4 regions of the Hydrogenophaga sp. NH-16 genome follow, and region 2 is predicted to be linked to each of the others. Evidence: predicted binding sites of a transcription regulator. Region 2 holds the regulator's gene; each other region holds the start of a gene.
The links. The regulator sigma-54, encoded in region 2, starts transcription at its own class of promoters, with help from an activator protein. The targets are predictions, from matches to a motif close to TGGCANGNAANCTGCTTT.
Positions count from the first base shown of each region.

Region 1 (5,971 bases), 2.2 Mb from region 2:
GATGGTGGGTGGTCAGCTGAACCCGGCCACGGGGCAGAAAGAAGGCGGCATCACCGTCAACGCCGCCGCCATGGAGGCCGCCGCCAACAAGGGCTATGCCACCGCGACCGACCTGGCCGACTACCTGGTCAAGAAGGGCCTGCCCTTCCGAGATGCGCACGAAACCGTGGCCCACGCCGTCAAGGCCGCCACCAGCCACAACTGCGATCTGTCCGAACTGCCGCTGGCGGTGCTGCAGGGCTTCAATGCGTCAATCGAGAAAGACGTCTACGAATGCCTGAGCCTGCGCGGCAGCCTGAACGCCCGCAACACCCTGGGCGGCACCGCGCCGGCCCAAGTCAAGGCGCAGATCGCGCGCCACCACACCCGCCTCGCCTGACAGCGGTCAGCCGGCCAGTTTCCTCAAGACTGGCGCACAGATGCCGATCTGAGGGGGTGAACAAGTCCGTGGCCCACGGACGCTCATCCCTGAACGGAGGTTGTCTTGTCCCTGCTCATGTACTGGATGGCCGGTGTGCTGGCGCTGGCCCTGGCCTGGTGGTTCTTCCGCCGCCCACCGGTGAAAGCGGCGCCCGCACGACCCATCGCTGCACAGCACAGCAATGCCCCCGCGCTGCGCGCCGCCGCCCCGGCACCCTCGCCCGCCGCCCGTGAAACCACCCTGCCGCCGGCCGAAGCCATGCCGGCGGAACTCGCTGGATTCCGCTGGCTGCGGGAACAGGACATCGACCCCGCACGCCGCGACGCCCTGCTGGCTGCCTTCCGCGGCATCCCGCGCCCCCCGCGTTCGATGCAGAAGCTGCTGTCGCCGGATTTCGTGGCCAAGGCCGGTTCGGCCGAGCTCAGCGAACTGGTGATGGGCGAGCCGCTGATCGCCGCCAAGGTGCTTTCAACGGTGAACTCGCCGATGTATGGGCTGCGAACGCCCGTGACCAACATCGGCCATGCGGTGACCTTCCTGGGCATGAACACCGTGCGCAGCATCTGCCTGCAGTACATGCTGGCCGAGGCCTTCAAGCCCAAGCTGGCCGAGGCGCAGCGCTGCTTCGACGCCATCTGGCAGGCCAGCGCCATCGCCAGCGAACTCTGCGTGCGGCTGGGCAAGGCGCTCAACCTGCCCGATGTGGGCAACCTCTCCACCCAGGTCGTGCTCAGCTTCGTGGGGCAACTGGCGGCCGCATCCCTGATTCCCGCCTCGCGCCTGGAGCCGTGGCACCACCAGAACCGGTTGCAGCGCGCCCACACCGAGCAGGAACTGCTGGGCCTGAACGCCAGCGAAATCGGCAGCCTGCTGATGAAGTCCTGGGAGCTGCCCGAGAGCCTGATCGACGAGGTCTGCGGCGTCGGCCGCCAGCTGGCGACGCCTTTCATGGTCACCGACCGCGCCCGGGCACCGCGGTTTGCGCTGGGCTATCTCTGCGCCCGACTGGGCGAGCACTTTGCGCTGGGAGAGCTCGACAGCCTCGAAGGCTACGACCCGGCGCTGGACATTGCCGCCGACACCCACCACCTGCGCGCCAGCCTGGCCCACCCCGCCCTGGCCCGGCTCGATCAGGCGCTGGCCGCGCCCGAACTGCAGGCCGCGCTGGACCAGATGATGGGCCGCGCCACCGCCGAGGCTTGACCCCGGTCAAGCGCCCGGGCAGCGGTTTGCAGCTACAGTGGCACCCCATGGAAGCGACCACCACCCCCGAAGCCCCCGCCCAGGCCACCACCGGGCTGGACTGGACCCCGCAGCTGCAGACCGGCGACGGCCGCATGGACGACACCCATGAAGAGTTCGTGGAGATGCTCAACCGGCTGCTGGCCACCCCGCAAGACCAGCAACTGCCGCTCTACCTCGAGTTCATCGAGCACACCAAGGAGCACTTCGCCCAGGAAGAGCGCTGGATGGTGGCCACCGGCTTCGCGCCCGACAACTGCCACGCCGGCCACCACGCCACCATCATGGAAACGCTGCACGCCGTGGTGGAGCACTACGAAAAAGACGACAAGGAAATCATCACACGCCTGGCCGAGGCGCTGGTCGAGTGGTTCCCGCAGCACGCCGCTACCATGGACGCCGGCCTGGCGCTGCACATGAAGGACGTGGGCTTCGACTCCCGCACCGAAACCCTGGCCGACCCGAGCCGGGTGCGCCCCGCCACCATGAGCGGCTGCGGCAGCGTCAGCTGCTCCTGACCGCCACCGGGCGGCTACAGTGGGTGGATGAACACACCCACCGCCGTCGCCCCGCCCGCGGGCAGCCGCATCGCCCTGCGCCTGGAGGGCGCCGACTTCCACGATGCCTGGGCCATCGACGCCGCCGACCCCTCGCTCAGCGCCCTCGGCCAGTTCCTGAAATCGGCCCGGGCGACGCCGCGCTGGGTCGATGCCTGCATGACGCTGCGCAACCGCGCGGTGCAACTGGTGGGCCTGAAGAACCTGGGCGAACTCTCCGGCATCCACCCCGCCCGCCCCGACGCCGACTACCGGCCTGGCGAGCGCGTGGGCATCTTCACCCTGTTCGAGAACACGCCCGACGAGGTGCTGCTGGGTGACCGCGACAAGCACCTGGACGTGGTGGTCTCGGTGCATTGCGCCCGCCCAGCCGGACAGCCCGTGCGTGTGACGGTCACCACCGTGGTCCACACCAAGAACCGGCTCGGACGGCTCTACATGCTGCCGGTCAGGCCCATGCACAAGCTGATCGCGCCGTCGGTGCTGCGCTCGATCGGTGCATGACGCACCACCTTCGCAGAAACCCCTCTCCATTGGTGCGTTTTTTGCTTTGACATGGTGCGATTCGCCATGCAGACCCTGTTTTGGCGCCAATCACGCACCAAAACAAGCTTTCTGCACGGAGATTCCTCATGGACGCACTCAAACAGGGCGCCGATGCCCTGTTCATCCTGCTCGGCGGGATCATGGTTCTGGCCATGCACGCCGGTTTCGCCTTTCTGGAGCTCGGCACGGTTCGCAAGAAGAACCAAGTCAACGCCCTGGTCAAGATCCTGGTCGACTTCTCGGTCTCGACCATCGCCTACTTCGTCGTCGGCTATGGCGTCGCCTACGGCACGCACTTCTTCATCGGCGCCGAAACGCTGGCCCAGAAGAACGGCTACGACCTGGTCAAGTTCTTCTTCCTGCTGACCTTTGCCGCCGCCATCCCCGCCATCATCTCGGGCGGCATTGCCGAACGCGCCAAGTTCTGGCCACAACTGATCGCAACGGCCGTCATCGTCGGATTTTTCTATCCGTTCTTCGAGGGCATCGCCTGGAATGGCCACTTCGGCGTGCAGGCCTGGATCGAGGCCACCACCGGCGCCACCTTCCACGACTTCGCCGGCTCCATCGTGGTGCACGCGGTCGGCGGGTGGATCGCGCTGCCCGCGGTCATCTTCCTGGGCGCCCGCGCCAACCGCTACCGCAAGGACGGCGGCATCTCGGCCCACCCGCCCTCGAACATCCCCTTCCTGGCACTGGGCGCCTGGATCCTCTGCGTGGGCTGGTTCGGCTTCAACGTGATGAGCGCGCAGACGCTGGACAAGATCTCGGGCCTGGTCGCGGTCAACTCGCTGATGGCCATGGTCGGCGGCACGCTGGCCGCGCTGATCGCCGGCAAGAACGACCCCGGCTTCGTGCACAACGGCCCACTGGCCGGTCTGGTGGCCGTGTGCGCGGGCTCCGACCTGATACATCCGCTGGGCGCGCTGGTGGTGGGTGCGGTGGCCGGCCTGCTGTTCGTGGTGATGTTCACCGCCACGCAGAACCGCTGGAAGATCGACGACGTGCTGGGCGTCTGGCCGCTGCACGGCCTGTGCGGCACCTGGGGCGGTATTGCTGCCGGCATCTTCGGCCAACAGGCGCTCGGCGGCCTGGGTGGCGTCAGCTTCGGTGCGCAACTGCTGGGAACCGCCATGGGCGTGACCTGGGCGTTGCTGGGCGGGACGGTGGTCTACGGGCTGCTCAAGCTCACGCTGGGCCTGCGGCTGGACCAGGAAGAGGAATACGACGGCGCAGATCTGAGCATCCACAAGATCAGCGCCACGCCAGACCGCGAAGTCAGCTGGTGAGCGCGGGCCGGGGCGGTGGCGCTCATCAGTGCGCCACCGACTTCGAGAACAGGTTGATCACCACGACGCCGGCAACGATCAGGCCCATGCCGATCAGCGCGGGCGCATCCAGCGACTGGCCGAACACCCACCAGGCAATCAACGAGATCAGCACGATGCCCACGCCGGACCAGATCGCGTAGGCCACGCCGGTCGGCACGCTGCCCAGCGTCTGCGCCAGACAGTAGAACGAGATGGCGTAGCCGATCACCGTGGCCACGCTGGGCCACAGGCGGGTGAAGCCTTGGGAGGTCTTGAGCAGGGAGGTGGCGATCACCTCGGCCAAGATGGCCGCGCCAAGGTAGAGGTAGGCGGCTTTCATGGAGGGAATTTTCCCCAACCGGAACCCCGCAGCCCGGACCACCATGACCCTGACCGCAGGGTCCGCCCGGCGCTTGTCCTACAGTGCACGGATGCCCAGGGATCGACTCAACGTCCTCTTCGTCTGCAGCCGCAACCAGTGGCGCAGCCCCACAGCCGAGCAGGTCTGGCGGCGGCATCCGCTGCTCAACGTGCGCTCGGGTGGCACCAGCCCCAGTGCGCGCCACACGGTCTCGGACACCGACATCGACTGGGCCGACGTGGTGATCGTGATGGAACAGAAACACAAGTCGCGGCTCGTCGCGGAGTTCGGTGACCTTCTGGCTGACAAGCCAGTTCACGTGCTCGACATCCCCGACGAGTACAAGTACATGGACCCCGAGCTGGTCGAGCTGCTGGAGCAGTCGGTCGGCAGCCTTCTGAACATCGAATGACCCATCCCGCCAAAGCCACCCCCCGCGAATGGTGGGGGCTGGCCGTCATCGCCCTGCCCTGTCTGGTCTATGCCATGGACCTGACGGTGCTCAACCTCGCGGTGCCGGCGCTCAGCCGGGCGCTGGCGCCCAGCGCCTCGCAGCTGCTGTGGATCATCGACATCTACGGCTTTCTCGTGGCCGGCTTCCTCATCACCATGGGCACGCTGGGCGACCGCATCGGGCGCCGCCGTCTGCTGCTGACCGGCGCGGCCTTCTTTGCCTTGGCCTCGGTGCTGGCGGCGTTCGCGCGCACGCCGGCCGAGCTGATCGTGCTGCGCGCGCTGCTGGGCATTGCCGGCGCGACGCTGGCGCCGTCCACGCTCTCGCTGATCCGCAACATGTTCCACGACGAGACGCAGCGCCAGTTCGCCATCGGCGTGTGGATCACCGCGTTCTCAGTCGGCAGCGCCATCGGCCCGCTGGTGGGCGGCTGGCTGCTGGAGCACTTCTGGTGGGGCTCGGTGTTCCTGCCCGCGGTGCCGGTGATGGTGTTGCTGCTGGTGCTGGGGCCGCGCCTCTTGCCCGAATACCGCGACGAGAATGCCGGCCGCATCGACGCGCCGAGCGTGCTGCTCTCGCTGACGGCTGTCCTAGCCACCATCTACGCCATCAAGGCCATGGCCGAAGCCGGCCCCAGCGCGGCGCGGCTGGCGCTGCTGGCCGCGGGCGTGGCGGTGGGCTGGGTGTTCGTGCGGCGCCAGCGCGTCATCGACTACCCGCTGCTGGAACTGCGGCTGTTCGCCATCCCCACCTTCCGCACCGCCATCGTGGCCTACGCGCTGTCGTGCCTCGCGATGTTCGGTGTCTACATCTTCATCGCGCAGTACCTGCAGATGGTGCTGATGCTCACGCCCCTGCAGGCCGGCTGGGCCACCGTGCCCTGGGCGGGTGGCTTCGTGTTCGGCTCGATGGTGCTGGCGCCGCGCATGGCCGCACGCTACGGGCCCGGCCCGGTGCTGGTGTGGGGCCTCGCGTCGGCCGCCGTGGGCATGGGGTTGATGGTGGCGGCCGACGGCCCGTGGGCGCTGTGGGTGCTGGTGGCCGGCATGGTGGTGGTCAGCCTGGGCATGGCGCCGGTGT
Region 1 is NZ_CP029344.1:1,878,000-1,883,970, reverse strand. It holds gene argH (argininosuccinate lyase) at 1-379, shown strand, start outside; gene DD542_RS09160 (HDOD domain-containing protein) at 485-1,624, shown strand; gene DD542_RS09155 (hemerythrin domain-containing protein) at 1,672-2,181, shown strand; gene DD542_RS09150 (DUF2867 domain-containing protein) at 2,209-2,724, shown strand; gene DD542_RS09145 (ammonium transporter) at 2,853-4,055, shown strand; gene DD542_RS09140 (EmrE family multidrug efflux SMR transporter) at 4,081-4,416, opposite strand; gene DD542_RS09135 (phosphotyrosine protein phosphatase) at 4,508-4,849, shown strand; gene DD542_RS09130 (MFS transporter) at 4,846-5,971, shown strand, end outside.
Region 1: a site for sigma-54 is predicted at 2,755-2,772, ahead of DD542_RS09145 (ammonium transporter). Genes of this name have one in related genera too.

Region 2 (5,971 bases):
CTAAGCCGGGCTCGGGAGCGGCCTTGGCACCCACGGTGAAGGTGCGGGGCGCACGCGCACCGCGTTCGGCCGCCCGCACCTGGGCGCTCTGCCCTGCCACCCCGGCAGCCGCAATGCGCTCGCCATAGGGCGGGTTCAGCAGCATCACGCCGGGCTTGTCGGTCGGCGGCATGCGCTGCAGCGCGTCACCGCCACGCAGCTCCATCGCGAAGGCCACACCCGCGCGTTCGGCGTTGCGCTGCGCGAAGTCGACCATGCGGAAGGCCACGTCACTGCCGAACACGATGGGCTTGCGCCCGGCCGGCCACTCGCGGCGCTGCTTCGCGGCCTCGTCCTTGAGGGCGTGCCAGACGTGTGGCTGGAACGGCAGCAGCTTCTCGAACGCGAAGCGGCGCTGCAGACCGGGAGCGACCCGCAGCGCGATCTGTGCCGCTTCGATCGCCACCGTGCCGCTGCCGCAGCAGGGGTCGTACAGCGGCACGATGTCGTCCAGCGATTCGGCCTCGGCGCCGTTCCAGCCGGTGGCGGCGATCATGGCCGCGGCCAGCGTTTCCTTCAGCGGCGCGTCGCCTTTGTCCTCGCGCCAGCCGCGCTTGAACAGCGGCTCGCCCGAGGTGTCGATGTAGAGGCTCACCGTGTCGGTGGTCAGGTGGGCGTAGAGCCGCACGTCGGGCCAGGTGGTGTTGACGCTGGGGCGCTCGCCGCGCTTGTCGCGGAAGCGGTCGCAGACTGCGTCCTTGATCTTGAGCGCCGCGAAGTTCAGGCTCTTGAGCGGGCTGTGCTGCGCCGTGACCTCGACCTTGATGGTCTGCTGCGGCGTGAACCAGATTTCCCAGGCGACCTCGCTGGCGGCCGCGTACAGGTCGTTCTCGCTGCGGTAGCCACCGTGCCAGAGCTGCACCAGCACGCGCTGCGCGAGCCGGCAGTGCAGGTTGAGCTTGAGCGCGTCGCGCCAGGACGCCAGCAGCGCCACACCGGCGCGCGACTTCTGCACCGCGGTCTCGCCCGTGATGCGCGTGACTTCGGCGGCGAGGTAGTCCTCCACGCCGGCGGCGCAGGGGAGGAAAAGATTCAATTGGTTCAAAGCGCTTTTCTCAGGTTCGCCGGCGCGATGCGCAGCGCCTCGCGGTATTTCGCGACCGTGCGGCGCGCGCACTCGATGCCCTGCTCCTTGAGCAGGTCCGAGAGCTGGTTGTCGGACAGCGGCTTGGTCGGCTCTTCGGACGCGATGAACTGCTTGAGCAGGGCGCGCACCGCCGTGCTCGACGCATTGCCGCCGGTCTCGGTTCCCAGGCTGGAGCCGAAAAAGTACTTGAGCTCGTAGGTGCCGAACGGCGTGGCCATGTACTTGGCCGTGGTCACGCGGCTGATGGTCGACTCGTGCAGGCCCAGCTCGTCGGCGATCTCGCGCAGCACCAGCGGGCGCATGGCCAGTTCGCCGTGCATGAAGAAGTTGCGCTGGCGCTCGACGATGGCGCTGGAGACGCGCAGGATGGTGTCGAAGCGCTGCTGGATGTTCTTGATGAACCAGCGCGCTTCCTGCAGCCGCTGCTGCATGGCCGCGTGGCCCGCTTCGCCGCCGGCCTCGCGCCGCCCCCGCAGGGCGTTGGCATAGACATCGTGCACGCGCAGGCGCGGCATCACCTCGGCGTTGAGCGAGACCTTGAAACCGCGACCGGCGCGGGTGACGATCACGTCGGGCACCACGACGTTGCGCTCGACGTCGACGAAGCGCCGGCCCGGCTTGGGCTCCAGGCGGGCGATCAGCGCCAGCGCGGCGCGCACGGTCTCGTCGTCGTGCCCGGTGGCCGCACACAGGCGCTTGATGTCGCGCTTGGCCATCAGCTCCAGCGGCTGCTCGCAGATCGCCAGCGCCGTGCGGGCGGCGGGCGTGTTGCGCAGCTCCATGATCTGCAGCCGCAGGCACTCGCCCAGGTCGCGCGCGCCCACGCCCGTGGGCTCCATCTGCTGCAGCCACTGCAGGGCCATGCCCAGGCGCTGCTCAATGGCCTCGACTTCGTCGAAGCGCGGCTCTTCGTCGGCCGGCCGGCCCGCGGTCAGGCGCCAGCAGGCGCGCGCCAGCTCGTGCAGGCTGTCCTCCAGATACCCGTCGTCGTTGAGCGACTCGATCAGGAAAAACAGCGCCGCGCTGTCCTCGTCCGACAGGCGCAGGCAGCGCGCCTGCTCGTGCAGCTGGTCCTGCAGGCTGACCGGCACACGGGCCAGGTCGGCGGCCGTGGCGGTGTCGTCGTCGTCCCCACCGGAACCGCTGTTGCGCGCGGGTGCATCGCCGCCCCATTCGCTGTCGTCGGGCGCCATCTCGACGGTGCCGTCGCCTTCCCAGCTTTCTTCGACCGGCGCGGCGCCGTCCAGCCGGCTCTCGACCTCGTCGCTGGCGCTGTCTGCGCTGTCGGCCTGGGTGGTGCGGGTGTCCGGTTCGGCGCTGCGCAGCTCGACCACCGGCTGCGCCGCTTCTTCCAGCTGCTCGCCGGCGACCACCGGTGCGTCCGCGGTCTGCACGCCGAAATCTTCGCGATCGGCCACTTCCTCGCCCCGTTCCAGGAACGGGTTCTCGTCGAGCATCTGCTCGACTTCCTGAGCCATCTCCAACGTGGACAGCTGCAACAGGCGGATCGACTGCTGCAATTGCGGCGTGAGCGCGAGGTGCTGCGACACCCGCAGCGACAGACCTTGCTTCATCGGCTCATTCCGTCACATGCGGAAGTTCTCGCCCAGGTAGACGCGGCGCACCTCGGCGTTTTCGATGATCTCGGCGGTGGTACCGCTGGCCAGCACATGACCGTCGCTGATGATGTAGGCGTGGTCGCAGATGCCCAGGGTTTCGCGCACGTTGTGGTCGGTGATCAGCACACCGATGCCGCGCGACTTGAGGAAACTGATGATGTGCTGGATCTCCAGCACCGCGATCGGGTCGATGCCGGCGAAGGGCTCGTCCAGCAGGATGAACCGCGGCCGGGTGGCCAGCGCGCGGGCGATCTCCACGCGACGGCGCTCACCGCCCGAGAGGGCGGGCGCGGGCGAATCGCGCAGGTGGTCGACGCGCAGCTCCTTGAGCAGCTCGTCCAGCCGGGCATCGATCTCGCGCGCGGACAGCGGCTGGCCGTTCGCGTCCTGCTGCAGCTCCAGCACGGCGCGCACGTTCTGCGCCACCGTGAGCTTGCGGAAGATCGAGGCTTCCTGCGGCAGGTAGCCCAGCCCCAGCCGGGCACGGCGGTGGATGGGCAGGGACTCGATGCGGTGACCGTCCAGCAGGATCTCGCCACCATCGGCCCGCAGCAGGCCGACGATCATGTAGAACGACGTGGTCTTGCCGGCGCCGTTGGGACCCAGCAGTCCCACCACCTCGCCCTTGTCCACCGACAGGGACACGTCCTTGACCACCTTGCGGCTGCCATAGGACTTCTTGAGTCCCCGGACCTCCAGACGGCTGTGCGACGGCATGCCGCCCGACGGACTGGCGCTGGCGACGGTCTCCGTCACTTCTTGGGCTCGGTGATCTTGCCGCTGGGACGCAGCGTGGCCGGATCGGTCGCCGGGGCGGCGGGGCCGTTCTTCTCCTCTTCCGGGATCGGCGTGAGCATGGCGCGCACGCGGCCGGTGGGGTTGGCAGCGGTCTTGCTGGTGTCCCCACCCTTGACCGTGAACACCTCGGTCAGGCTGTTGTAGAGGATCTCGCTGCCCACGCTCTGGTCGTTGAGCAGGGTGCCGCGGTAGCGGCGCAGCACCGCGCGACCGGTGAACAGCACCGTCTGCGCCTTGCTGTCGTATTCGATGCGATCACCCTCGCCCTCGATCCATTCGTCCACGCCTTCCCGCTTCTGGCGGAAGAAACCGGCCTTTTCGGGGGTGCCCAGCAGCAGACCGTACTGATTGCCTTGCGGGTCCTGGCGCACGTCCAGCTTGGCACCGCGCATCAGGATGGTGCCCTTGGTGATCACCACGTTGCCTGTGAACACGCTGGTCTGGCGTGTCTCTTCGTAGCGCAGCGCATCGGCCTCCACGTTCATGGGCTTGTCCTTGTCGGCCTTTTCGGCCTGCGCCAGCAGGGGCAGCATCAGGCCAATGACGGCCAACATCCGGGCGATGGAACGGGGGGTTGGTGCGTGTGGGTGCATGGCGTTTGAGGGCACAGATCTTGCATTCATTGTAGCGGCGCCCAGAGCGTTTCGCCGCTGCGCCGGCACATTGTGCCCGCCATGAAACCAGGAAGCCCGCACAGGGCGGGCTCCGAAGGGAAGAGGGTCAGAAACCGGTCAGCCTTTGCGGGCCTCGGCAATCAGCGAGTCCGCCACCAGCAGGGTGCGCGGCCCTTGTCCGCCCACATAGAACTTGCCGGCGATGCCCAGGGCGGGCGTGCCTTCCACCTGGTAGGCGTCCTGCAGACCAACGGCCTTCTCCGCCAGCTTGGCAGCCTGGCCATTGAAGATGCCCAGAAACTGCTCGCGGTTGACACCCTGTTTTTCGATCCAGGCGGTGATGGCGGGCGCGGTCGTCAGCGGCTGGCGCTCTTCGTGGATCGCCTTGAACACCTTGACGTGCAGCGTGTCCACCAGGTTCAAGGCCTCCAGCGTGAAGTACAGGCGCTGCATCGGCACGAAGTTCTGGTTGAAGGCCACCGGCATGCGGCGCACCGTCACATGGGCCGGTTTGCGCTTGATCCACTCATGAAAGACCGGTTCAAAGTTGTAGCAGTGGATGCAGCTGTACGCGAAGAACTCGACCACCTCGACCTGCCCCGCCGGGCTCTCGGTCGGCGCCGGCTTGGCCAGCCGCTGGAAATCGGTGCCTTCCTTGAAGGCCACGCGCTGGGCCAGGGCCGGCGACAGGGTCAGCCCGCTGGCGGTGGCGGCACCAGCCACCAGGAGGCTGCGCGAAAAATCTCGACGATGCATGGAATCGGACTCCTTGAAATGACCTGAATCAGGCTCCCGGGACAGCGAAAAGTTCCTCGGTACCGTGCAATCAGCGCTGCACCCGCACCAGCGCCGCTTCCACCCCGTTCACCTCCAGCTGTTCGCGCGTGGCCTCGGCCATGGCCTTCTGGCCAAATGGTCCCATGCGGACACGGAACACGGTGCGCCCCGCCTGCTCGCGTTCGGTGATGGTGGCGTCCATGCCCAGCATGGCCAGCCGTGCTTTCTGCGCCTGCGCCTCTTCGGGAGACTTGAATGCCCCCGCCTGCACGAAGTAGGAGAAGGGGTCGGCCCCCTGCGCAGCCGCGGGCTCCGACGCCCCTCCGGCCTTGGCCCTCATGAGGTCGCCCAGCGGATCGCTGTCCGGCTTGGTGGCCGCGTCAGCGGCTTTGGCGGCCGGCGCCTTGTCGGGCTCCGCCGCTGAGGCGTCCTTCGGTGCCGCGTCGCCGGCGGCCGGCGGGGTCGTTTCGACTGGAGCCGGCAGCGGCGGCGGCTTGTTCACCAACCCGGCGTTCGGGTTCCAGCCCTTGTTGCGTTCGGCCTCGGCCGCATCGTCGGCCGGCTTGCGGGTGACACCGCGGTCCACGAATGGCACCGGCACGCGCGTCACATACACGGCCACCGAGAGCGCCAGGCCCAGGCCGACGAGCAGGCCGACCACAAAGCCAACCAGGGTGCCGCCACGCTGAGCGCGGGCCTGCGGGAATGAAATGTTCATGGGAGGTGGGAGGTTCACATCTTCTGCGGGGCGCTCACGCCCAGCACGGCCAGGCCATTGTGCAACACCTGTGCCGTTGCCCGGACCAGCGCCAGACGGGCGCGTTTGACCGCTTCGTCGTCCACCAGGATGCGCTCGGCGTCGTAGTAGCTGTGGTAGGCCGCGGCCAGCTCGCGCAGGTAGAAGGTCACGTCGTGCGGCGCAAAGCCCTCGGCCGCTGCGGTCAGCATGGCCGGGTACTTGGCCAGCAGCAGCATCAGCGACTGCGCGGCCGGCGTGTGCAGGGGCGACAGGTCGGCGCCGGCGAGCGAGTCCACGT
Region 2 is NZ_CP029344.1:4,509,400-4,515,370, reverse strand. It holds gene DD542_RS21735 (THUMP domain-containing protein) at 1-1,084, opposite strand, end outside; gene DD542_RS21730 (RNA polymerase factor sigma-54) at 1,081-2,700, opposite strand; gene lptB (LPS export ABC transporter ATP-binding protein) at 2,713-3,462, opposite strand; gene lptA (lipopolysaccharide transport periplasmic protein LptA) at 3,498-4,097, opposite strand; gene DD542_RS21715 (thiol:disulfide interchange protein DsbA/DsbL) at 4,275-4,913, opposite strand; gene DD542_RS21710 (SPOR domain-containing protein) at 4,984-5,652, opposite strand; gene argS (arginine--tRNA ligase) at 5,667-5,971, opposite strand, start outside.

Region 3 (5,971 bases), 1.1 Mb from region 2:
CGCAAGGCCATCTGGACGGCTGGATCGCCGCGCTGGACCGCCTGCTGGCCCTGGGGCCGAAGCAGGTGATCGCCACCACCTGGTCGGTCGCGCCCGCATCGGGGTCTGCGCCGGCGCTGCAGGACACGCGCGCCTACCTGGGCGCGCTGCGCGAGAAGACCTTGCGGGCCATGGACGAAGGCGGACAGCCGCAGGAGATCGACCGGGTCGCCTTGCCCGCCTTCCACGGCTGGGCAGGCTACGAGGCGCGGCACGGCTTCAACGTGCTGCGCGCCTGGCGCGAGCTGGAGCCGGTGTGGATGGACCGCCAGCCGTCAGCCGAGGAGGTCGGGCGGTAGCAGGTGCTTCTTGCGGTAGATGGTGTTGCGCGAGACGCCCAGCGCCTTGGCGGCGGCCGACACGTTGCCGCCGTGCAGCCGCAGCATCTGCGCCATCGCGCTGATCGCCACGTCCTGCAGCTTCTGTCCGTCCAGCGTGGGTTCGGGCATGGGCGGCGCGCTGGGCACCTCCGGCAGGGACGTGTCGATGGTGGGCACCGGTTTGCTCAGGCGCTGTGCCACCGGGTGCGGCAGGCCGTGTTCCAGTTCTTCCAGGAAGTCGTCCGGCAGGTGCTCCAGATCGATCACGCCCGCGCAGCCGACCATCACCACCGCCGTGCGCAGCAGGTTGTGCAGCTGGCGGAAGTTGCCCGGCCAGTGGTAGCGCTTGAAGATCTCCATCACCCGCGGCGCGATGCCGATGTGCTGGCCGTTCTCGCACAGCGCCTTGACGATCTTCTGAACCACCAGGTCGAAGTCGGTGCGCTCGCGCAGCGCCGGCAGGCGCACCACCAGGCCGTTGAGGCGGTAATAGAGGTCTTCGCGGAAGTCGCCGCGCGCGATCATGTCCTTGAGGTTCTTGTGGGTGGCGCTGACGACCGCCACGTCCACGTCGACCTCCTTGCCCGCACCCAGCGGGCTCACGCGCCGCTCCTGCAGCACGCGCAGCAGCCGCGCCTGCAGGTGTTTGGGCATGTCGCCGATCTCGTCGAGGAACAGGGTGCCGCCGTTGGCCTGCAGGATCTTGCCGATCGAGCCCTTCTTGCGCGCGCCGGTGAAGGCGCCTTCCTCGTAGCCGAACAGCTCGGACTCGATCAGCGTGTCCGGGATCGAGGCGCAGTTGACCGAGACGAAGGGCTGGCCCGAGCGGTTCGAATCACCGTGGATGGCCTGCGCCAGCAGGTCCTTGCCGGTGCCGGTTTCGCCCAGGATCATCACAGGGATGTCCTTGCCCGAGACCATGCGCAGCTTGTGGATCACGGCCGAGACCTGCGGGTCCCCGGTGTCCAGGTACTGCAGCGTGGACAAATGCGGTTTGCGCGGCACCACCTTGGCCACTGCGGGCGACGGTGTGGCGGCGGCCTGTTCCTCGGCCTGCTGCGGCGTGACCGGCATGGGCCGGCCGGCGTTCCAGGGATTGGCCGCCTTGATCTTGACCCGGCACCACACGGCCACGCCGTTGTGCAACACCAGCTGCTTGGGCGTGGGCAGGGTGCCGCTGAACAGATCGACCAGCGAGGAGATCGGGATGCCGAACAGCGAAGAGAAGGTGTGGGCCTTGAGCGCGGCAAACGGCAGGCCGATCTGGAACTGTGCGCTGCGGTTGGCCGAGATGAAGCGGCCTTCGGGCGAGAACACCGCGATGCCCTCGACCAGCGTGCCGAGAAACTCCGAGCGGGTGTGGAAGTGCACCCGGATCGCCTTCGGGAAGATGTCGGCGAACATGTGGTTCTCGATCATCTGCGCCGACATGCGCACCAGGGCCAGCGTGTGCTGGTGGAAGCTGCGCTGGTCGCCGGTCACGTCCAGCGCGCCGATGACCTGACCGTAGGGGTCGAAGATCGGCGAGCACGAGCAGGTCAGGAACTTGTTGGCATTCAGGAAATGCTGGTTGCCATGGACGGTGAGCGCTTCCTCTTCGGTCAGCGCGGTGCCGATGGCGTTGGTGCCCTTGGTCTGCTCGGACCAGTCCATGCCCGGCATCAGGGCCACGCGCGAGGCCTTCTCCAGAAAGTCGTTGTCGCCCAGCGAGTGCAGCACCATGCCCTTGGCCGAGGTCAGCAGCACCATGCTGTGGGTGTTGGCGATCTGGTCGTAGAGCGTTTCCATGACCGGTGCCGCGTGCTGGAACAGGAAGCGGTTTTCGTCCAGGGCGCTGGTCAGGTCGCCGCGCAGCGGGCTGGAAAAGTCGGGTTCGCTCTGTTCGGTGATGCCAAATGCACGCGAGCGCTGGTGCGACTGGCCGATCGGATCGTGACCGGCCTCGTGGGGGGCGGAAGGCATGTTGACACGCTCTCGGCCGGGTGGCGTGTACATGGCGGCATTCATGTTGTCTCCAGGGTCCGGGGGAAGGCCTCCCCAGTAATCCATCGACCAGTTCGGCTCAATGGGGCCGAACTGAAGGGGGTCGTGGTCGTTGCTGTCCTGACTCATGTGATTTTCTTCATATCTGTGCCACAAATCAACAGTGGGAAATCCCTGAATGAAACAAGCTGTGGCGGGTGCCTCCTTCCGGTACAAAGCAAATCCCCGGCCAGCCCGAAGCAGCCTGTTGTGCCCGTTCGGAATGGGACAGTGGTTGGGGCGTGGAACAACAGGGTGGTTCAATTTGGAACACATGGTCGTTGCAATCGGGCCGGGATGTGGGTGGTACAGGGGCGGTTCTTTTTGTGGCCCGCTTATTGCTGACCGGGTGTCAGAAGCCTCTTTTTTCTGAACCTGGAGACAAGCCCATGAACGTCCGTTTTTCCCTCGCATCCCGACGCGCCGTCGCCCTGCTGGTGGCCGGCCTGACCGCCATTGCGGTGTACGCCCACGGGGACGTGGTCCCGCAGGCCGTGGACACCAGCACCCTGCCGCAGCTGGGCGCCAAGTGGCTCGATGCCAACCCCTACAACGAGCAGAGCCCGGCCCGTAAGGAAGCGCTGCGCATCGGCACCTCGGCCTACAACCAGAACTGCGCCCGCTGCCATGGCCTGGAAGCCATCTCCGGCGGCATCTCGCCCGACCTGCGCAAGATGGACAGCGACTGCTCCGGCCTGGCCGACGCGGCCAAGAAGGCCTCCTGCATGAAGGAGATGGACGACTACTTCATCTCCACCGTGCGCCGCGGCCGCGTGCGCGACGGGCGCGTCTACATGCCGCCGTTCGAAGGCACGCTCACGCAGGAAGCGATCTGGACCATCCGCACCTACATCGAGACCCGCCGCGAACCCTGAGCCCGCGCCACCGGACGGGCCGTCAGCTACAACATCACAGAGAGACAAGACCCATGACCGACTCCACCCTGAAGACTTCCAGAGGCCTGCGCCGCCGCGAAGCCCTGGCGCTGCTGCCGGCCGCGCTGGCCATGCCCTGGCCGGTGCTGGCGCAGACCGACCTGAGCGACCTGGCGCGCATCCGTGCGAACGGGGCGCTCAAGGTCGCGGTGTACAAGGACAACGCGCCGTTCTCCAGCGGCCCGGCCACGGACATGACGGGCCTGGACGTGTCGCTGGCCGAGGCGCTGGCGCGGCAGATGAACCTCAAGCTCTCGCTGCTGCCGTTCGACGCGGGCGAGAACATGAACGACGACCTGCGCAACATGGTCTGGCGCGGCCACTACCTGGGCTACGGTCCGGCCGACGTGATGCTGCAGGTGCCGGCCGACCGCTTCCTGGCCAACGGCAACCCGCAGGTGACCATCATGGCGCCCTATATGCGCCAGTCGAATGTGCTGCTGCACGACAGCCGGCGCCTGGCCTCGGCCGCTTCCCCCGAAGACCTCAAGGGCCTGCCGCTGGCGGCCGAGCGCGGCGCGGGCGCGGCCAGCGTGCTCATGGGCTACGGCGGTGGGCTGTTGCGCAACCAGGTCTCGATCTACCCCTCGGGTGTCGAGGCCGCGCAGGCGGTGATCGACGGCAAGGCTGCAGGCGCGTTCGTGCTGCGGGCGCAGGCCGAAGCCGCGCTGTTCCAGCGCAAGGCCTCGGTGGACCAGTTCCCGCTGTCCAAGCTCAACCTCAACAACGGCATCGCCGACACGGGCTGGCCGGTGGGCATGGCGATCAAGGCGGCCCACAAGGACCTGGGCGCGGCGCTGGACATGGCGATGAAATCGCTGCGCGAGAGCGGCGAGCTGCTCGCGATGTTCAAGCAGCACGGGCTCACCCTGACTGCGCCTTGACCGGCGGGCCTTCCGCGCCGGTCAGGCCTTCTTCTTTGTGAGCTTGCGGTAGACGGTCGCGCGGCTGATGCCCAGCGCGCGGGCCGCTTCCATGACGTTGCCGCGCGCGTCTTCCACGGCGCGGCGGATCAGGGCGGCCTCCACGTCCTTGAGTGGCACGCTGTGGCTGGCCGGGCGCGGCGAGCCGGAGACGCGGCCCGGCCCCTGGGCCAGCAGCTGCAGCCGCAGGCCAGACCACAGCGGCACCTCGAAAGCGGGGCGTTGTGCGCGGGCGGCGTCGAACAGGCCATCGGTGGGCACCGCGAAGACGTCACTGCAGTGCATCGCGGCCTGCTGCGGCATGAGGCCCAGCATGTCGGACGCGGCCCGGTTGGCGCCTATGATGCGGCCGTCGTCGTCCACGCAGACCAGTCCGTCGTTGTCGTCCCCGAGCACACGGCCCGGCCAGTTCAGGCGCAGCAGCATGCGGTGCGGGCGCGAGGTGGTCAGCGCGTTTTCGATGCTGCGCGCCGACTGCGTCACCAGGTGCTTGAGGGCGGGTTGCTCCGCCACGTCGACGCCGGTGAGATCCAGCATGCCGACGCAGTGGCCGTCCGGCCCCCAGATCGGCGCACCGGCGCAGCTGAAGGCGCCGTTGTCGTGGAAGAAGTGTTCGCCGCGGTGCAGCCAGACCGGCTCGTGGTCGGTCAGCGTGGTGCCGATGGCGGTGGTGCCGACGGCCCGCTCGGAGAGGTCGACCCCCACGCGCGCGATGGCTGCGGCCCGCGGATTGTTGCGGTCGACCGGGCCGTCCACGTCGATCACCGTGCCGCGCGCGTCGGTCAGGATGGCGAAGTAGCGGGTGTGCACCATCGCCCGCGAGAGCGAGCGGATCACCGGCGCGGCGGCCTGGATCAGGGGCTGGCTCGCCTCCAGCGCCTGGCGCATGGCGCTGGCCGACACCGGCTCGAAGGCCACGCGCTGGTGCGGGTCCTGTCCCATGGCCAGACAGCGCCGCCAGGAGCGCTCGATGGGCGCGGCCAGCCAGGGCGAGGGGGCGCTGTCGCGCGCCTCCAGCACAGACAGGCGCGCCCGTTCGATCAGGGCCAGACGCTGGTCAGGGAGCAGGGGGGCATGGACGGTGGTGGTCACATCGGCCTCGGCGTTCGTGGGCGGAACAACAGTGTTGCAGATTGAGACAGTGCCCGGGCAGGCCCCCGGACAATGCACCTCTTTTGCAGTCAACCGCAAGTCACATGCCACGCCGCGGCCGGGGCCGCGGCGCTCAGGCCACGCGGGACGCGCTGAAGCAGACGGCGCCGCCTTCGTCCGCGCTGCGGGGCTGGAGCTGGTCCTTGGCCGGGCCGACCTGGGCGTCGCGCGGCAGGGCCACGCCGTTCTTCACCGCCAGCACCTCGGCCATGATGCTGACCGCGATTTCCGAGGGCATCTTGCTGCCGATGTAGATGCCGATGGGGCCGCGCATGGCGACCAGGCTCTCTTCGGTCTGGTCGAAGTGTTCGATCATGCGCGCGCGCCGGGCCTCGTTGTTGCGGCGCGAGCCGATGGCGCCGACGTAGAAGGCCTCGGTGCCCAGGGCTTCGAGCAGCGCCAGGTCGTCCAGCTTGGGGTCGTGCGTGAGCGCGATGACGCAGGTGCGGCGGTCGACGCCGAAGGTATGCACCACGTCGTCGGGCATGCCGGTGAGCAGCTTGGCGCCGGGCACGTTCCAGCTGCCGCGGTATTCCTCGCGCGGGTCGCAGACCGAGACCGAGAAGCCGCAGAAGATCGC
Region 3 is NZ_CP029344.1:3,404,918-3,410,888, forward strand. It holds gene DD542_RS16405 (MBL fold metallo-hydrolase) at 1-338, shown strand, start outside; gene DD542_RS16410 (sigma-54-dependent Fis family transcriptional regulator) at 315-2,366, opposite strand; gene pedF (cytochrome c-550 PedF) at 2,771-3,256, shown strand; gene DD542_RS16420 (transporter substrate-binding domain-containing protein) at 3,310-4,200, shown strand; gene DD542_RS16425 (helix-turn-helix domain-containing protein) at 4,222-5,331, opposite strand; gene DD542_RS16430 (XdhC family protein) at 5,465-5,971, opposite strand, start outside.
Region 3: a site for sigma-54 is predicted at 2,709-2,726, ahead of pedF (cytochrome c-550 PedF). Genes of this name have one in related genera too.

Region 4 (5,971 bases), 120 kb from region 2:
CATGCGGGCCAGCTCGCGCCGCAAACCATTCACATCAGCCTCGGCCCGGGCCACCGTCGCCTTGAGTTCGGCCACACGGTCGAGGTAGCGCTGGTAGTTGCGCGACTCGATGCCTTCTTTCTCGGGCTGCCCATTGGCGTAGGCCTTCTGCGCCTGGGCCAGCCGCTCTTCTGCCTTTCTCAACTCCATCTCAAGAATCTGGCGGGCATCGCTGTCGCGTGCACGCTGCTCAGCAGAATCGTTGCGAGGTGCGCTGCGGGGCGCTGTCGACGAGCTGGCAGACCGCGGAGCCGCCTGCGGCGCCGGGCCTTGAATGACGGTGATGTTGCCGCCCTCCATCAGCTTGCAGCCCTGGGCCTTCGCCACCGTGGCGTTGTTGGTGTACTCGTTGCCACAGCGATAGATGCGCTCTTGCGCCAAAGACGGCAGGCACCACACCGCCGCAACGGAAAGGATCAGGACGCGATGGGTTTTTGCGGCAATGTTCAGCTTCGACAACACGTGGGCTCCAGGCGCTGTGGGCGCATTGAGAATCAATTTTCAGTATGACCCAAAAACAGGCCGCATGGTATCCGCCATGACAGGGCGCCCGCGCGCTCGTCCGGACGGCCCAAAAAAAAGGACGGCCGGGCCGTCCTTTTCATCTGCGAAGCGAGGCCCGGGTGATACCGGGCCTGCCATCACAGGCTGTAGTACATGTCGAACTCCACCGGCGACACTTCGATGCGGCCGCGGTTGACTTCGCCCATCTTCAGTTCGATGTAGGCGTCCAGCATGGAGTCGGTGAACACGCCACCCTTGGTCAGGAACGCGCGGTCCTTGTCCAGGTAGTCCAGCGCCATGTCCAGGCTGTGGCACACGGTCGGGACCAGCTTGTCCTCTTCCGGCGGCAGGTGGTAGAGGTCCTTGGTCGCGGCTTCGCCCGGGTGGATCTTGTTTTCCACGCCATCCAGACCGGCCATCAGCAGCGCCGAGAAGCCCAGGTAGGGGTTCATCAGGGGATCGGGGAAGCGGGCTTCCACCCGGCGGCCCTTCGGGTTGGCGACGTACGGGATGCGGATGGAGGCCGAACGGTTCTTGGCCGAGTAAGCCAGCTTCACCGGGGCTTCGAAGTGCGGCACCAGGCGCTTGTACGAGTTCGTACCGGGGTTGGTGATGGCGTTCAGGGCGCGGGCGTGCTTGATGATGCCGCCGATGTAATACAGCGCGAACTCGCTCAGGCCAGCGTAACCGTCACCAGCGAACAGGTTCTTGCCATCCTTCCAGACCGACTGGTGCACGTGCATTCCGGAACCGTTGTCACCGGCGTAGGGCTTGGGCATGAAGGTGGCCGTCTTGCCATAAGCATTGGCCACGTTGTGCACCACATACTTCTGCAGGACCGTCCAGTCGGCGCGCTGCACCAGCGTGCTGAACTTCGTGCCGATCTCGTTCTGGCCGGCGCCCGCCACTTCGTGGTGGAACACCTCGACCGGGATTCCCAGCGATTCGAGGATCAGGGCCATCTCGGCGCGCATGTCCTGGGTGCTGTCAACCGGAGGCACGGGGAAGTAGCCGCCCTTGACTGTCGGACGGTGGCCGCGGTTGCCGCCTTCGAGCTTGGCGCCCTTGTTCCAGGGAGCTTCGTACTCTTCGATTTCGTAGAAGGTGTGGCCCGGGGCAGTGCTCCAGCGCACGCCGTCGAACAGGAAAAACTCGGGTTCCGGTCCGAAGAAGGCGGTGTCGCCCAGGCCCGAGGACTTCAGGTAAGCCTCGGCGCGCTTGGCAATGGAGCGGGGATCGCGGTCGTAGGCCTTGCCGTCGGCAGGCTCGATGACGTCGCAGGTGAGGATCAGCGTCGTTTCTTCGTAGAACGGGTCGATGTTGGCCGTGTTCGGATCGGGAATCAGCTGCATGTCTGAAGCTTCGATGCCCTTCCAGCCTGCGATGGACGAGCCATCGAATGCATGGCCGGAAACGAACTTGTCTTCATCGAAGTGGGACACGGGCACGGTGGTGTGCTGCTGCGCACCACGGGTGTCGGTGAAGCGGAAATCAACGAACTTGACTTCGTTGTCCTTCACCATTTGCATCACGTCTGCGACGGTCTTGGCCATCAAATACTCCTGTTGCTGTGTGAGTGGAAAACTGAATTTGACAAGGGCATGAAGCAGTTTCTGTGCCAAAGTTGTGCCGTCGGGTTCAATCAACGATGTGCCAAGCCCCAAGGCGGCGCAGATTATGGCGCAGCGCCCTGCGCCGGCGGGCTGCAAAGCCTGGATGCCCGGCGTGACCGCTGTAAACCCGGCATGCAACGCATTGTTTTGGTGCATTCCAGCAGAATGCACAATATTGGTGCAAACAACTATCGCACCAATTCGGGTCCCAACTCCGCACCAAACCGCTCAAGCCCGTCAAGCAGCGACGCAAACGCCGGGGTCACGGCATCTGGGGCGCCCTTGACGCCCAGCTCGATGTGCCGCCCGTAGTCCGGGTGGTCCACGCTGGGCAGGCTGAACACCTTCACCGGGTGCTCGCGCTCGATGGTCTCCATGAGAGGGGTCAAGGTGGCCTCCATGGCCCCCATGACCACCACCGAGCGCTCCTGCCACGCGTCTTGCCGGTGAAGATGGCGGTACGCCCCATCCAGCAGCGCTTCGATCATCGGCCAGGCCATCACGGGAAACCCCGGGACAAAATGCACGGAACCACCACCGGGTCCATCGCAGCTGAACCCGGGAATCTTGTTGTACGGGTTGGGAATGATCCGGGCGCCGACCGGGAACACCCCCATGTTCAGCCGGTGCATGTTGTCGGGCCGCTCGGGGTCGTGAACCTCCCCCTTCTCGGCGGCCACGTCCCTCATACGCTGCTCAATAAGGTCGCGGGCCTCGGGGTGGAGCGCCAGGTCCACCTGCAGTGCCGCAGCCGCGCACTGGCGCGTGTGGTCGTCGGGCGTGGCCCCGATGCCACCACAGCTGAACACCACATCGCCGCTGGCGAACGCCTCCCGCAGTGCGTCGGTGATGCGCTCGCGGTCATCACCGATGAACCGAGCCCACGCCAGCGAAAGGCCTCTTCCCGCCAGCAGTTCGATCACCTTCGGCAAGTGCTTGTCGGCACGTTTGCCCGACAGGATCTCATCGCCAATGATGATCAGACCAAACGCCGGTGGGTTCTCTTTGCTGGTGTTCATGGAGGTCAGGCGCCAGGCGGCGGAAGAACGGTGGTGGGCGGCAGGGTGTCCAGCGGCATGGCTGGTTGGCCTCCTGGCTCAGGATCCAGGACCTCCACCACCTGCGCCGCGCGCATCCGCTGCAGCGCCGCCAGCGTGAAATGTGCGAACCACAGAGACGCAAAAGCAAATACCAGGGTGTAGATCCAGATGGCCACCGGCACCAGCAAGGGCGCCAGCGCCACGAACATGGCACCCGATGCCCAGAGCAGGCTGGGTGCCGCGCCAAGATACCCGCTGAGGATGCCCATGACCAGAAGGCTGCCACGGTGTTCACGCAGGATGGTCTTGCGCTCGGCACTGCTGGCATGCTGCGCCAGTGCGTCATAGGCAAACACGCGGTAGGTCAGCCAGCCCCAGATCAGCGGCGGAAGGATGAGCACCAGCGGCGGAACCAGCCACAGGGGCATAGAAAGAACCAGTACCACCAGGGCCACGAACGTGGACCCCAGCGACCACAACAGACCGAGAACGAAAGAGCCACCACGCCTGCGTTCGAGCAAAGGAAAGCGCCTTTGCGCAACCAGTTCAACCATGGACGGAGTCATGAACACGGCGACCAGCAGCAGGCACAGCAACACGATCACCGGCGTCGCCAGAACCAGGACCACCAGCGGTGCAAACACCGTCCGCATGGAGCCTAGGCCGACGCGATCCAGCCAGCCCAGAAAGCCCTGAACCAGTTCATAGGTCTGCAGCCACTGCGTGACGGCATCGACAGACGTGTCCCAGAAGAAATAGCCCAGCCCAAAAGACAGTGCGACCATCAGCACCAGGGGCAGGAACGACAAACCGATCACCCGCGGGTGCATGCAGTACACCACCGCCCGCCAGAACGCATCAAACAGCTGAGTCATGCAACGAGAATACCGGTTTTCCCGCCAGCCAGGCGGCACGCGAAGCGGAGACACGATGGACAGCGTCATCATCCACGGCACCCGCCTGGAAGTTCGACACATCCCAGGCCCGACCGGCCGCTCGCCGTTGGTGTTCCTGCACGAGGGGCTGGGCAGCGTGTCCATGTGGACCCAACGAGGCCGCGACTGGACGATGGAACTGTGCAACGCCACCGGACGGGCCGGCTGGGTGTACTCCCGGAGAGGCTATGGGTGCTCGGACCCCGTGCCCGACGTGCGCGGGGCGCCCCATGCCGGAGAGTTCTGGCACACCGGACGGCACGAACCCGACTACATGCACCGAGAGGCCCTGGATGTGCTGCCGGCCTTGCTGGAGGCACTGGGCATCGACGCGCCCGTGCTTGTGGGCCACTCCGACGGCGCCACCATCGCGCTGCTGCACGCCAGCCGGCATCCGGTGACAGCCTGTGTGGTCATGGCACCCCATGTGTTTGTGGAGGATGTCTCGATCCGGTCCATCGAGCAGGCCAGGTCCGCCTACATGCAACCCGGGGAACAGGGCCTGCGGTCACGCCTGGCGCGCCATCACAGGGATGTCGACAACGCCTTCTGGCAATGGAACGACATCTGGCTAGATCCAATACTGTTCAGATAGTATTTTTAAAGCCATAATCCTCATCCATCGAAGCTTCAATGGATGAGGGTGATGGCCAGATCGGCCAGTCCTGGCGCAGGAACTGGAGTCGGTTGACGCCGTTCTTTGACTATCCGGCGGAAATCCGAAAGGTCATCTACACGACCAATGCCATCGAGTCGGTGAACATGGGCCTGAGGAAGCTGAGCAAGAACCGGGGCTCGTTCCCCAGCGACGAGGCGCTGACCAAGCTGTTCTACCTGGCACTGCGCAATATCAGCCAGAAGTGGACCATGCCCATCCGGGATTGGAAGGCTGCACTGACCCGCTTTACTATTCAGTTCGCAGACCGCATCTCCGTCAATTGAAGTCCGAACCGTTTACACAAAAATTCGGACACGCCCGGCGCCTGGACACCCAGCCAGGCTGACCCTTGGCCCGTTCGACCTGAACCCAGTCGCGCCGTTTGCTGCGGGTCCGCAGCACTTCACCGTATTCCGCCTGGCCAATGATCGGGTGCCCCGTCCCCGGACCTTTCCGGATGTTGACGATCCGGGACTTGACCACGTGATGAGGCGTTCGCCCGGTCAGGGCTCGTGCAACCCAACCTTTGTCGTTCTCGAAGTCCTGAACCTCAAGCCAGCGCCCCTGGCGCCGCAGTACCTTGAGGGGGTAGCCCTTGTTGAGCACCCACAACACCTCGTGGCCCGTCCCTGGGCCCGAGCGCATGTTCACTTCCGCTCCATCGATGCTCACCAGCCGCTGCGCGTGGGCAACAGGACCGGGCAGAAGCCAGGCACCGACCACGATGGTCGCGGTGATGAATGCCCGGCCCGCCAGCGTCTGAATCATGCGAACTCTCCTTGTGTCAGGTATTGGGATAGGACAAGTCGGATCGTGGCGGCACCATGGCAGCAATGATGTCGCCCATCGAAAGGGTGCCCAGGTGGTGCCCTTTGCTGTTGACGACATTGGCAACCTCCCGCCCCTCAGCACTGAGCACACGGGCGACCTCCTCGATCACAGTACTGATGTCCACCGTCGGTCCTTCGACCGGTGTGTCGGGTCGCATCAAGGTCCTGCTGCGAATCACGCGGCCGCGGTTGACGTCCTTGACGAAGTTGGCGATGTAGTCGTCTGCCGGGTGCAGCACGATCTGCTGGCCTGTGCCCTGCTGCACCACCTCGCCGTCGCGCAGGATGGCGATGCGATCCCCCAGGCGCAAAGCCTCGTCAAGGTCGTGTGTGATGAACACGATGGTTTTGC
Region 4 is NZ_CP029344.1:4,626,283-4,632,253, reverse strand. It holds gene DD542_RS22350 (hypothetical protein) at 1-501, opposite strand, end outside; gene glnA (type I glutamate--ammonia ligase) at 681-2,096, opposite strand; gene DD542_RS22340 (molybdopterin-binding protein) at 2,345-3,175, opposite strand; gene DD542_RS22335 (EI24 domain-containing protein) at 3,181-4,071, opposite strand; gene DD542_RS22330 (alpha/beta fold hydrolase) at 4,127-4,726, shown strand; partial or broken gene DD542_RS22325 (transposase) at 4,786-5,073, shown strand; gene DD542_RS22320 (SH3 domain-containing protein) at 5,066-5,557, opposite strand; gene DD542_RS22315 (betaine/proline/choline family ABC transporter ATP-binding protein) at 5,574-5,971, opposite strand, start outside.
Region 4: a site for sigma-54 is predicted at 2,147-2,164, ahead of glnA (type I glutamate--ammonia ligase). Genes of this name have one in related genera too.